2 regions of the Litorivivens sp. genome follow, and region 2 is predicted to be linked to the other one. Evidence: riboswitches for the same ligand, from Rfam matches in the RefSeq annotation. Region 2 holds a riboswitch; the other holds the start of a gene.
The links. Region 2 has a riboswitch for cobalamin ahead of AC222A_RS13905 (hypothetical protein). Riboswitches for the same ligand answer to the same signal wherever they lie in the genome.
Positions count from the first base shown of each region.

Region 1: it holds a riboswitch for cobalamin, as region 2 does, so the genes downstream of both, AC222A_RS06530 (cobaltochelatase subunit CobN) here and AC222A_RS13905 (hypothetical protein) in region 2, are expected to answer to the same signal.

Region 1 is NZ_JBVBUV010000014.1:49,043-56,245, reverse strand. It holds gene AC222A_RS06530 (cobaltochelatase subunit CobN) at 1-2,138, opposite strand, end outside; cobalamin riboswitch at 2,262-2,524, opposite strand; gene traF (conjugal transfer protein TraF) at 2,610-3,800, shown strand; gene AC222A_RS06520 (TonB-dependent receptor) at 3,841-6,081, opposite strand; gene AC222A_RS06515 (TonB-dependent receptor) at 6,101-7,203, opposite strand, start outside.
Region 2 is NZ_JBVBUV010000053.1:17,701-24,903, reverse strand. It holds gene AC222A_RS13920 (AraC family transcriptional regulator) at 1-279, shown strand, start outside; gene AC222A_RS13915 (acetyl-CoA C-acetyltransferase) at 453-1,658, shown strand; gene AC222A_RS13910 (3-hydroxyacyl-CoA dehydrogenase NAD-binding domain-containing protein) at 1,739-3,901, shown strand; cobalamin riboswitch at 4,020-4,238, shown strand; gene AC222A_RS13905 (hypothetical protein) at 4,330-4,896, shown strand; gene AC222A_RS13900 (cobyrinic acid a,c-diamide synthase CobB) at 4,886-6,160, shown strand; gene AC222A_RS13895 (cobalamin-binding protein) at 6,157-6,957, shown strand; gene AC222A_RS13890 (sensor histidine kinase) at 6,987-7,203, opposite strand, start outside.

The DNA of each region.
Region 1 (7,203 bases), on a different contig from region 2:
ACAATATAGGGATAGATACCGGGGACGTCGCCAGCGATCAGGGTCGGGTAGTCATCCTCGCCCAACCCCATACTGCGACGCGGCAGAAACTCATAGGTGGAATGTCGACCCAGATGGATCAGCGCGTCGGCTTTAAAATGATGATGGAGGTAATGATAGAACCCCAGGTACTGATGTGGTGGCGGAAACGACAGATTGGCATGGAGCAGTTCCTCATTTATCTCCCAACCACGCGGTGGCTGGGGGCCAACAAATACTTTGCCAAACTGCACACCCGGCACCAGCAGTTTGTCATCCCACACCATAACCTTGCCCGGTACAGCGCCCCAGCCACGAATGCCTTCAATACCCATTGCGACAAGCGCCTGTAACAGGCTGTCACTCTCGCGCCAGTCGTCCGTGGTTAGGCGCTCACCGGAGAGGGCAGACTGCAGCAGATGGTCATAGCCGGCCGTGAGCTGCTCCAGCAGACGCAACGCCCGCTCGCGCCCCGGGTGTCGCAAGCCATCAAGCGCGTGGTGGATATCAGTCGTGGCATTGTGTAACGTGATCTGCAATGTCTGCAGATATCGCTGGCGCTGATTACCGGCGGGCAAGGTCATTGCCTGCTGCAAGCCGCTGCGCAGGCGAACATCCAGATAGGCCAGCGGTCCATCGCGCATCTCTGCCTGCAACGTCGACGGCAGCTGAGCAAACCATTGTTGATAGCTATCTGCGGACAACGTGGCGACCTGCTGGCTCATGGCGGACAACGCCGCCCGGTCTTCGGGCAGGTTTACGCCGCGCGCCTGCAATACATCCAGCAAAGCATTTTCGTTCGCGGGCAACTCCCCCGTGTCATAGCCTGCCGCCTTGAGGGAACGCAATATCTCCAGGAGGCTCTCGGGTACATTGAGATTGTCAGCACCAATATTGTGACGCCCCGGCGGGTGGTTGTAGTACACAATGGCAACGCGTTTATCGTTGTTGTCCCGAGACTGCAAATTCAGCCAGCCTTCGGCTCGTCTTGCCAGCCGCTCGACCGAGGACGTTATGACTTTACTGCGACTTACCCGAGCGCCAGTGCGCTCATCCAGTTGCGATGGCGAGGCCAGCGCCACGACCTGAGGCTGACTCACACCCTGCAACTCCGGCATGGCGACCCGATAGTGAACACTCTGGGCGGGAATGCCCTGCGAAGACACCCAGTATTCCTGCGCCGTGGTCTCAGCCACCCGAATACCCCTGAGAATCGGCACATTGAGTCCTGCAAGCAAGCTGTCGACCCTTGCCCTGCCCTCACCACCGCCAATAACAAAATCCTGCAGGCTCACAATCAACTGCCGGGAATGGCGCATATTCAAGGCGGCGAGCAAACGCACCGCATCCACGGAAGGCTCGCCCCACGCTGCCAGCACCGAAACACACTGCGCATTTACCGCCGAACAGAATTGCTTGTGCAGCTCCCACTCGCCCGCCAGTTCACCAGTATCGTGATCCAGCACCCAGATCAACGGTTGTTGCTCATCCAGCGTACCGGCCAGGTCGGCAGCGCGCAGCCACTGCGGTTCACTTTGCGTGTGCAGGGCAAAGCGCACCAGTGCCACCGGCTCAAAGCGAGGGCTCTGCTCACCTGCAGAGGCGAGAAAATGCAGCAGATGCCGCGCATTGCTGACCGAGCGATTCACCCAGTACGCACGAGCTTGCAACCAGTCGCGAAAAAGCGGATTAGCTTGCTGCAGCGCCTTCAGGCGCTGATGATTGCTAAAGTCGTCTCTTTCACCAACCCGGACATCAAGGGATTGCGCGGTAAAGGGACTCCCCTGCCGGTCTCGGTGCAGAGGCAGCAGGCGCCGGTCACTGTGAATCACCAGCCGGAATTGCTCCCTCGGATAGCTCAGCGCAAGCAATCGTTCGACCTGATCACCAAATACCGCCACCAAAGCCAGACTTTGGTGGTTGAGAATCAATGACTGCAGTTGCGCTTGCGTCAGTGCTGCCAGTTGCTCGACCGTTCGAATTTGAATACTGGCACCTGTGGTTAGCTGATGGGCACCAGCCACCAGTGTCGGCGCCGAACGCTCAGAGACAAGCACGAGAACGCTGTGCTGGTCCGCATGGGAAGGCAAGGCGGCCAGCCACAAAACAAGGGCTGACAAAATCAGCCTCGGCCGAATCGAGAAAACACGCATAACCACACCCTAGGGAGGAAATAAAAAGGCATGGCGAAATGCGGTAATTGGACAGATGCGACAACCATCCGAACCTTCTGGCACCCCGCCACTGTTCGTTGGTTTCCGGCCGGTCTCCGGGCTTGCAGTTGCATGACATGCCAGCGCTCCGCCTTCCCATGTCCCGTTCACCAAATGGTGATGACACAGTGGCTGCGGCTCTCTAGGTGAGAACCGCCAGAACGCCTGAAACTGTTTACCGTTGCGGGGGCAGCACAGGACTTGCAGAGCTGATAGTCAGCATCTGCGCACCTGTTTCCCGATTATCCCGTGCCGCCGACGGCGACGTGGGCACCTGAAACTGGCGGAGATACTACAGGTAGATCTCATTGAGTCAACCCTTTCAATTCATCGCCGACTGAACGAGAATCCCCCCTTGCCAACTACGTTGAAACCCTAATGGCCACATTTCACTTGTTCTCGCGCTGGCGCAAAAAGTCTCTGGCAATCGTACTCGCTTCGTTTGCCCAGTCTCTCTACGCCCAGCAAACCATTGTTGATACCGAATTGTTGGGACTCGCCTCGCAAACCGATGCCTCGTCGTTTATCGCCAACCCGGCAACCATGCATCTGAAAAATGAGCGCTATCGTTATTCACTGAATTCAGCTACAGGCGGTTACTTTAACGATAAGAACGGCCTGTTAGACGATTTTGAGGATGCCGAGGAAGAAGGCGAGCGAATCAAGGAGTTATCAAACGAACGGTTGCTGTTTCCGTCGGATTTTGAACGTCAGATCGCAATCTTCGAACGTATGGACGGGAAATTGTTTACCCTGTCCGGCGGCAACGTAGCCGCTGTGGCGTTGCCTATAGACGGTGTGGAGACAACTCTGGTTTCAACCGTGGTCAGCCGCCTGGCCACTGCCTTTGACTACAATCCGAATGACGCTCAACGCTTACGTACCGCACCGATACTGGGTGTCGTGAGCCCACCCGACCTTGAGTCGCGCATTATTATTCAGGGTATTGCCATCAGTGATGTTGGCGTTAACTTTTCCAAAACCCTGACCAACTTCTACGATACACGCGTTGGCGTGACGCTGAAGTATCAAGGTGTACGCTTACTCGAAAAGGCGATCGAAATTGACGACTATGAAGAAATCACGCTGGATGAATTCCGCGACGCTTTGAAAACACGACATCATCTCAATGCGGATATCGGCGTGTACAAAGCCTGGAAGCAGTGGCATGGCAGCTTCGTGGTGAAATCACTTAACAGCAAAAGCTACAAGGGGAGTAATGGCAATGTCTATCGCCAGCACCCCGGCGTGCTCTTGGGGCTAGCCTGGCAAGGAGAGCGCACGCTGGCCTCATTGGACTGGGATGTGGTACCCAGTCAGCGACGCTTCGGTAGGCTCGACGATGAACAGCGCGTGCGCTTAAGCGGCCAGTACAAAATCAACCGTCGCTGGAATATCAGCGCGGGGATTGCGGCCATTGTGGAAGGCCGCGACAACGATGCGTTGTCACTGGGCGCCGGCTATCACTGGGAAAGTGGTGCTGCGGTAAATATGGCGCTTATCTATGCCGGCCCGGAAGAGCTAGGCGGATCCATTCAAGTACGCTTCCCCTTCTGGAAACGCGACTGACAAGCAAGATGGGGCTACGCGGAGCAGCCCCCTCTCGCAACTAGAATTGCAGGCTAACATCCAGCCCGTAACTTGCGGGCTCACCGAATGCACCAACCCGAGTAGACCACGGAAAGGCGCCGATGATGTCGAGCTGGTATTCCTCGTCGGTAAGATTTTTACCCCACAGGGCGACCGACATCAGCCCACCAAAAGCAGCCATATCTCGCACGCCCAACCTTGCGTTCAACAACCCGTAATCCGCAATCTCGGCATCATTGATAACACTGGCATTAGCCGCAGGCCACTGACTGTCGCGCCAGGAGTAATTGATATTTGCCAATAGCGATACCGTGCCCCAGAGATACGGCGTATAGGTCAAATCAACCATATAACTTGACTCAGGTGCACTGGGCAACGCATAACCCTCAGCCTCATTGGCACCGGTGTTCGGATTAATGACCTCTTCAACATTAGCATCCAATCTTGCATAGTTCATCGTTAGCATCAGATCGTGCGTCACTAGCAAGGTGAGATCCGTTTCAAATCCTGTGATGGAGGCCTTACCCGCATTGAATACCACGACATCTGCCGGGTTACCCTGGGTAGCGAAGCTCAGTTGAATGTCGTCATAAGCACTATCAAAGAGAGCTGCGTTCACGCGCAGGCGTCGGTCGAACCATTCAGATTTGATACCCAACTCGGTATTGGCTACCTGCTCTTCGCCAATCGGTGTGGTCAGGCTCTGTGAACTCACACCACGGCCGGTGTAGCCACCGGTTCGATAGCCTTCGACGTACTTTGCGTAAACATTGAGATCATCGGTGACATCCCACGCCACAGTAAACGCAGGGCTAGTATTGGAATAATCGGATTCAGCGTCGACGTTATCAAAGTCTTCCCCCCCAAAGACCACGCCCCAGAAGCCATTGCGACGGCTTCCGCGCACATAACGCGTGTCCTCAGTCTGACGGATACCCACCGTGAAGTGCCAGCGACTGTCGAGCTGCACTGGACTATAAGTCACCTGGCCAAAAATAGCCGACGCTTCATTCTCTGCCCAGGTCGTTCGTGTCTGCAGGGATTCTTCCACCGGCTCGACGAAACTGGATATCGGCAACGGCAGTGGACCGGTCAGCGTTTCGGCTGCCAGCGCGATATAGTCCGTGGTATGTTCCGAGCCCGATTCTTCGAAATAGTAAATACCGGCCAGATAGGAAAGTTGGTCATCCAAAGCACTGCCGGTAATCTGAAATTCCTGACTGAATTGGCGATGCGCTGTCACAAAGGGATCATTGGCAAATAAGCGATCCGTATTTGCGTTGGCGCCATAATCCTGATAAATCCATTCGTTCATGTCGCGGTAGCCTGACAGCGATTTCACATTCATAGCGTCATTCACATCCCAGCCAACAATCAAGCTGTGCCCTCGCACACGCAGACCGCTTTCCTTAATCGGATGCCGAGGTTCTACCGAATCAATAAAATCTTCTGACCAGGTTACCTGCTCAAAACCTGCGGCGGGCTCGCCAATAGTCTGGTAATAAAAAGTTCCAATATCGTTGTCGGTATAGTCGTAGGCATAATCAACAGTGACGGAGTCCGAAGCATCATAGCGCAGCGCCAGTCTCGCCCCCTGCTTACGCTCGTCACCAAAATCCGGCCCCTCACCCAGGTTTTCCACCCAGCCGTCCCGCTCGCTGAACACATAGCCCAGTTTGGCACTCAGACCACTGACAATCTCCGGAAAATCGATATCGGTCTGCACTTCCAGCCTATCGTAGTTTCCCAGCGTTAGGCTCTGCTTCCAGCCAAATTCGCCACTTGGCGCGCGCGGTACAATATTAATCGCGCCGCCCGTCGCGTTTCGCCCATAGAGGGTACCCTGCGGTCCGCGCAGTACTTCGATGCGCTCAGGGTCCACAATCTTGTTGGCGAGCCCTGAAGAGCGCGAAACATATATGCCATCGATATACACCCCCACCGCCGGATCCTGAGTTATCTGTACATCGTTATTACCAATACCGCGAATAAAGACCCGCAGCGAAGATTGAGAGTTGGGGAACTGCCGCATCGCCATATTGGGAACGGTAAATTGGATATCTGCGAGATTACTAATACCGAACTTTTCAATATCTTCACTATTAAAAGCCGACAGAGAGATGGGCGTGTCCTGCAGTGACGCCGCTTTCTTTTCAGCCGTCACAACAATCTCCTCCAAAGCCGGTGCGCTGCGTTGAGCCTGTGCAACACCGGAAAGCAACAACGCGACCAAAGTTGTGCCATACCATTTTTTGTTCATTTACTGCTCCCCTCGCTAATCAAAACAACCACCGCGCGTCGACGCCGTAACGTCGCGGTGGCATCAAGCTACCAGTGTTAGTCCCAATTGAATCACCTACGCCACCGGAATTGCTCATGTAGCGTTCATCAAATACGTTGTTTACATAAAAGCTTAATGCGCGGTCGCCCTCGGTGTTTTCCCAAGTGAATCGAAAATCTATCAGAGAGAATGCCTCGTCACCACTGGCCAGCGGGTCCTCGCGGAATGCATCGTAGGCTGAGTCATCTATGCCAAAATAGCGCTCGCTGCGATACTGAAAATCGACACGCGGCGTCAGTAGGCCCGCTGACGTTTGGACCGTGTATTGCACCCCCAGCGACAGGTTGTCCTGTGGCGATACTTGGAAAGGTTCATCAGATCGATCATTGAGTTTCTCGCCCTGACCTATCGCCTGTGTAAACAGATCAGCGTCTTTATAATCTTCGTAGGAATAATTATTGTTACTGTAGGCGAGATTAACACTCATGGCGGGTACCGGAATCCACTGCACCTCAATCTCAGAACCCAGGATGCTTGAGCGCCCCGCGTTCTGGAAAATTACAGCGTTATTGCCTGCAGAGTCGCGTTTTACCTGGATCAACTGCATGTTGTCGAAGTCCATACTGTATGCCGCGATGTTGATCCTCAGCGACCGAGCCAACGCCTCAATCTTGATGCCCACTTCACGGTTTTCAACCTCTTCAGGTTCTATACGCTCCAGGCCATCAATTCCTCGAGGCTCAAAAAACCCTGCCTTGAACCCAAAGCTCCAGGTAGCGTACAGCATGCCGGAATCAAAGCCGCTAGCAGCCAGCCACGCGTCATCAAACTGATACGCTATCGAGGCCATCGGTGTGGTTTTCGAAAAAGTCTCCGATTTTTTATCCACCAGTGGATTGTTCATGTCCAGCGGGAAATCAGGGATGGAATCGCCATTAGTATCCGGGAACAGCGAATTGGCCAGTGTTACCGGATCATCCAGCCAGCGCAGCGGCCCAAGGTAGGGATGAAAGCCACCGGCGCCAGGCCCAAACACACCGGCATACTGCGGCGCAGCAAACAGACCACTGCCTTGCAATCGCGCTGAGATTGCTTCCACAT
Region 2 (7,203 bases):
GGTTCCCCGAACTTTGATCGCATCACCAGGTCGTTAAACATGTCGGCACCTACGCTGCGCCGACGACTCAAAAAAGAGGGCACCAGCTTTCAGATCCTTAAAGATGAATGCCGTCGGGACGCTGCCATCAACTACCTCAGCAACTCCGAACTTTCCATTAATGCCATCGCTGCCCTGATGGGTTTTACCGACCCCAGCGCTTTTCACCGTTGTTTCAAAAAGTGGACGGGTATGACCCCGGGTGAATTCCGGCAGCGCGAGCGGCGTGAAGCAATCTAGCTTCATAGTGACCGAATAAAATTCGTAACCTACTGTATTTAAAGGTGTTATACAGCCTTTGCCAGTCTGATTGACCGCTATTGTTATTGTCTTTCCACCGCGCAGGGTTAGATTGTGCACGCTAAATAGCGGGCCACCGCCCGTCGCTGTCAAAACTGCACACAGGAATCACTATGGCTACCGAAGCATTTATTTACGACGCGATCCGTACGCCGCGGGGTAAGGGCAAGAAAGGCGCAGGTTCGCTTTACGAAGTGAAGCCAATCGATCTGGTTACCAATCTGCTGGAAACGCTGAAAACCCGGCTTGATCTGGATACCACCCAGGTTGAGGATTTTATTCTGGCCACTGGTGAGCCTGTGGGTGAACAGGGCCAGGATTTGGCCAAGGCTGCGCTGGTGTATTCCAGCTGGGACGATGTCACAACCGGTGCCCAGTTGCATCGCTTCTGCGCGGGCGGTCTGGATGCAGTGAATATGGCGGCGGCAAAAGTAGCCTCCGGTTACGAAGATATGGTGGCTGCGGGCGGCGTTGAGTCTATGTCTCGTTTAGGTATTGGCGCTTCTGGCGGCGCTACCGGTGACCCCTGGGTGGCGATGAAAAGCTACTTTATCTCTCAGGGGCTGGGTGCCGATATGCTGGCCACGCTGGACGGTTTTACCCGCGAAGATGTTGATGCGTATGCGGTGCGTTCACAACAGCGCGCGGCCGCAGCACGCGACAATGGCTACTTCAAATCCATTGTGCCGGTTAAAGATCTCAATGGGGTCACCATTCTCGATCACGATGAGTTCATTCGCCCTGATACTTCCATGGAAGGTCTGGCCAAGCTCAAGCCGTCGTTCCAGATGTTCAATGATTTCGGCCACGGCGGTGTTGCCAAGCTGAAATACCCACAGCTGGAGAATATCAACTGCATTCATACGCCAGGTAACTCGTCTGGCATCGTAGATGGTGCCGGCCTGGTGCTGATAGGCAATGAACAGGCGGGCAAAGCGCAGGGCCTCACGCCGCGAGCGCGCATTGTTTCCTGCGCGCTGGTGGGTACCGAGCCGACCATCATGTTGTCGGGTCCCGCGCCGGCAACTGAAAAAGCCTTGAAGAAGGCTGGACTGACGGTAGATGACATCGACCTGTTTGAATTGAATGAAGCATTTGCTTCTGTGGTGCTGCGCTATCAGAAAGTGCTCGGCATTCCCGATGAAAAAATTAACGTGAACGGTGGCGCGATTGCCATGGGGCACCCGATTGGCGCGACCGGCGCAATGATTCTTGGCACGCTGCTGGACGAACTGGAGCGCCGTGATCTCAAACGAGGGGTCTGCACTCTGTGTGCCGGCGGTGGCATCGGTATCGCAACAATCATCGAGCGCGTTTAACTAAGTTTTTGTGGGGGCGGGTCCTACTCGCGAACATTCGCCTTAAAGGCCGGCTCCTGCACGAAAGAGAGATTGAAACAATGGGATATATTCGTTTAGAAAAAGACAGTGATGGCATTGTCGAGCTGATTTTCGACCAGCCGGGTAAAACCGTAAATACCATGGGTATGGAATATGATGAAGCCATGCGTGCTGCGGTTACTGAATTACAGGGCATGGTCGCCCAGGGCGGTGTGACTGGTATTTATGTTCGCAGTGGCAAGCCCGGCCAGTTCTTTGCCGGTGGTGACATCAAAGAAATGCTGGAAATGGACCTTAATCCCAGCGAAGAGAAGAAAGCCGAAATGTACCAGGGCATCATGGCAACCAAGGCGCCCCTGCGTACGCTTGAAACCCTGGGTGTTCCAGTTGCGGTGGGTATCAACGGTCCATCGCTCGGTGGCGGCTTTGAAATTTCAATGGCGTGCCATTATCGCGTGGCGGTAAAAGGAGTGCAGGTCGGTTTGCCAGAGGCGATGATCGGTCTTATGCCAGGCGCCGGTGGCGTTGTGCGTATGACCTACATGGTCGGCATGCAGGAAGCCATTGGTTTGATCAGTCAGGGCAAGCGCCTGACAACTGAAAAAGCGCAGGCCAAGGGACTTATTGACGAGCTGGTTGATTCCGAAGAAGAACTGGCAGCAAAAGCCAAAGCCTGGATCAAAGCCAATCCGGAGGCGAAGCAGCCCTGGGACAGTGAAGGCTACAAAATGCCGGGCGGCGGTCCAACCGATGAGGCCAACCAGGGGCTTACCTTTTTTGGCCCGTCCAATGTGATGGTACAAACCAAAAACCTGATGCCGGCGCAGAATGCCATTTTCGCTTGCGTTGTGGATTGTGCGCGTGTCGATTTCGATACAGCGCAGAAAATCGAAGGCCGTTACTTCCTGCATCTGCTGCTGAATCAGGTGTCGCGCAACATGATGACGGCGTTCTTCGTGCAAATGGAAGCGTTGAACAAAGGAGCCAGTCGCCCGAGCGGTGTCGAAAAAACCAGTGTTAAAAAGCTGGGAATTCTTGGTGCCGGGCAGATGGGAGCGGGGATTGCTACCGTGGCTGCGCAGAAAGGTATTGAGGTTGTATTGAAAGATATCAGCCTGGCCAATGCTGAAAAAGGCAAGGCCTATGCCGAGAACTTCTACAACAAGCGCATTGAGAAGAAACGCCTGACTGAAGAAGTGAAGAATGAATGCCTTGCTCGCATCAAGGCGACTGAAGACTACGCCGACATGGCGGATTGCGATCTGGTGATTGAAGCCGTGTTCGAGGATCGTAAGATCAAGGCGGCGGTTACCAAAGACACTGAAGCCGTCCTGAAAGCTGACGGTGTGTTTGCATCCAATACGTCTGCGTTGCCGATTACTGAATTGGCTGCAGCCTCGGTGCGTCCGGAAAACTTTATCGGTATGCATTTCTTCTCACCCGCCGAGAAAATGCCGCTGGTAGAAATCATTCGCGGCGAGAAAACGTCTGACGAAACACTGGCTCGCGCTTTTGATCTTGCCCAGCAACTGGGTAAAACGCCAATTGTGGTTAACGATGCCCCCGGCTTTTTTACCACGCGTGTTATCGGCAAGACCGTATCGCAAGGTGCCATCATGCTCGAAGAAGGCATCAACCCTGTGCTGATCGAATCGGCCGCTCGTGACAATGGTTCACCCATTGGTCCGCTGGGTGCGATTGATGAGATCAGTCAGGAAACCGCCTGGAAAAATGGTCAGCAAGCGAAAGCCGATGCCGAAGCTCAGGGGCAGAAATGGGAAGACAACGCCGCATCGCGTGTGCTGGATCGTATGGTCAACGAGTTTGGCCGCAAAGGTAAGGTGCACGGTGCGGGCTATTATGAGTATCCACAGGGTGGCCAGAAACACATGTGGCCAGGCCTGAAAGACGCCTTTGCGCCAAATGGCTATACCGAGATTCCATACGAGGATATCAAGGACCGTCTGATGTACTCCCAGTGTCTGGAAGCGGTTCGCGCCATGGAAGAGGGTGTGATTGAAAACGTCGGTGACGGCAATATCGGATCCATTATGGGTATCGGTTTTCCCGCGCAAACCGGCGGTGTTTTCCAGGCGATCAATGCGATTGGTCTGCAACAGTTTGTGGAGCGCGCTGAGTACCTACACCAGCAGTACGGTGAAGACTTTGCGGTACCCCAGCTGCTCAGAGACCGTGCGGCTAAGAACGAGCTGTTTCTGTAGATAGCCCCTTTCCCTGCCCTCCCTCCAAGGGGGCAGGACACCTTCTATAAAGATTTGGTGCGCGCATTCTTCCGCAGGTTGAGTGCGCTGCTTGACCTCCCCGCTGTCACTCTATACATTCACCGCCTTCGCTACAGGTCACCCATGGTTCTTGCTTTGAGAGCTGGGTGTTAAACGGGAAGTCGGTGCGCATGCGCAAAGCCGACACTGCCCCCGCAACGGTAAGTGAGTATCGCTGAACAAGGGCCACTGCGAGTCATCGCGGGAAGGCGTTCAGCCAGTTGTCATTACGATAACCCTCACAAGTCCGGAGACCGGCCTGCAGCGAGCCGCGATGACGTTGCGGAGGGCAACGGGCGGGGTAGGACTATGTCTTTTACCCAACTTCCTCCTGCGTCATCTCTTGCAATCCTGTTGGAGATGATAAAATGCAGAATGTTTTGACTCACTTGAATCGCAGTGCCATTGGCCTACTGCTCGGGCTGCTGATTATGCTCAGTCGCCCTTATCCACTCAGCGGTATTATCCATCTTGCCGATGTTACTCATGCCGCGTTGTTTATCGGCGGTTTTATTGGCCTTGGGTATCGCTGGTTTGGCGGCTTTGTCGCGCTGGCCGTCACGCTGGATATGTTGTCCATTGCCAGCGGAACCGATCCTTTCTGTCTCAGCCCTGCCTACGGTTTTCTTCTGCCGGCTTTTGCGGTGATCTGGTATGCCGGAGCTGCGTGCGGCAACGCGCCGGTCAAAGTCCAATTGCCGTTGGGGCTGGCGGGCTTTTCGCTGGCACAGGTAACAGCGTTTTTTATCAGCTCAGGAAGCTTCTATTTTTTGTCGGGCAAGTTTGTCGATCCGACACTAACGGAGATGCTCGCGCGAACTGAACGCTATTTACCGGGCTATTTCAGCAGCAGCTTTATCTATGTTGCGCTGTTTCTGACCTTGGCTGCGGCATTCGCCTTGATTAACCGGAGGCAGGGTGTACATGAACACTAAATTGATGATTCTCGCCTCTCCCGGTAGCAATCATGGGAAAACTCTGCTTAGTGCCGGGTTTGCCAAAGCTCTGCTGGATCGCGGTGACCGCGTGACGCTTTTCAAAATGGGACCAGACTATCTCGATCCGCGCTTTCTGCAGAAAGCCACTGGTCTGGAAGTGCGCCAGCTCGATTACTGGATGCTCGGCGGTGATGGCATTGCCGCTGAGCTGACTCGTGCGGCTGCGGTGTCTGATGTGATTTTGGTGGAAGGGGTTATGGGGCTGTTTGATGGCAGTTTTCCCGTGGCGCAACTGGCGGCAGAGTACGCCATTCCAGTAACACTCACGATAGACGCAGCGGCGATGGCTCAGACCTTTGGTGCGCTGGTGCATGGTTTGGCGACCTATGATGAGCGGGTCAAGGTCAGCGCGGTTCTCGCTAACCGCGTGGGCAGTGACCGTCACGGTGAGATGCTGGAAGAGAGTGTGCGGGCGCCGGTCAAATACCTGGGATGGCTGCCGCGGGATGAACGCCTGCAGGTGGAGGAGCGCCATCTGGGAATCAGCAGTAGCGAAGAGCAGGCACAGCAGTGCGCGCGACTGGTGGCCGAGGTGGTAGCTCCCATGCTCGACGCACTGGAGTGGGGTGAATTGCCGCAGCGTGAACTCGCACAGGTGCAAACTGACGTGCCTAGGCTCAGCGGCAAGCGCATTGCTGTAGCGCGCGATGAAGCCTTCTATTTTCTGTATCACGCCAATACAGATTTTCTGCAGGAGCAGGGCGCCGAACTGGTTTATTTCTCACCGCTGCACGATAGGCAGTTGCCGCCCTGCGACGCACTTTATCTACCCGGCGGTTACCCCGAGCTGCATCTATCGGCATTGACTGTGAATACGACAATGGCGGAACAAGTGCGTGATCACATCCTGGCCGACAAGCCCTGTGTGGCCGAATGCGGCGGTATGTTGTATCTGCAGCAATCTCTTGAGTATGCGCAACACAAGACCAGTCTGATTGGGTTGTTGCCGGGCAATGCGGTGGTCGGAGATCGACTGGCGGCGCTGGGCTATCAGGAATTACCTGACGGCAAACTAAAGGGGCATACGTTTCATTATGCTCGCATTGATGATGCCGTTACCGACGAGCGTACCCGCTACCACGACGGCCGGGATGGGGAGTTTATCTGGCGTCGCAACCGACTGGTTGCGTCGTTTGTGCACTGGTATTTCCGGTCTGACCCGGAAACCGTGTGCAACTGGTTTTCCGGAGGCGCTGAATGAGTTTATGGCCGCAGCGTATCGTCTGCCTGACAGAGGAAACGACGGAAGCGCTTTATCTGATGGGCGAACAGCATCGCATAGTGGGTATTTCGGGTTTTACGGTTCGGCCTCCCGAGGCGAGGAAGGAAAAGCTCAAAGTGTCTGCGTTTACCAGCGCCAAAGAAAGCAAAATTTTGGAGCTAAAGCCGGATCTTGTCTTGGGTTTTTCCGATATGCAGGCCGATATTGCAGCAGACTTGGTGCGCGCTGGCCTGCAGGTTCATATTTTTAACCAGCGCCGTGTGGCCGGTATTTTTGAGATGTTGCATACCCTAGGGCGATTACTGGGGGTTGAGCGCAAAGCTGAAAAACTGTGCGAGGGATTTAACGACAATCTTGAGCGGGCGCGGCGTTTGGCCAACTCCCTGCAGCGGCGTCCCCGTGTCTATTTCGAAGAATGGCCCGATCCCATGATTTCCGGCATCGGTTGGGTCTCAGATCTGATTGAGTTGGCAGGCGGTGACGATTGTTTTGCTGAACTTGCAGCCTGCCCGGACGCCAAGAGCCGGATTATTGCTGATCCGCTCGAGGTTGTGCGGCGTGAGCCTGATATCATTCTTGCGTCCTGGTGTGGCCGTAAAGTACGACCGGAGCAGATAGCCGCCCGTGATGGCTGGGGCGATATACCGGCGGTCCGCCACGGGCAGATTCATGAAATAAAATCGCCAATTATTTTGCAGCCTGGCCCGGCGGCACTGAGCGATGGCGTCGCGGCGCTGAGCCGGGTAATAGCCGACTGGAACCAGAGTCAGGGGTGAGCGTTTATCGGCAATACCGTGCACAGCATCTAGAGGGTGGGCGCGCTGTCCTGTCGCAAGTCGGGTGAGGGTTTTACGGCGTCGTCGAAACTGATTGGTAGACTCAGTGTTATCCGTGTGCCGTCGTGCGTTCCAGAATCGGCGTGAATCGTGCCTTCGTGCAAATCAACAATGCGCTTGCACAGTGCCAGACCTATGCCACTGCCGGGCGTTTCTTTGTCATTGCACGCCCGACGAAAGGGCAAG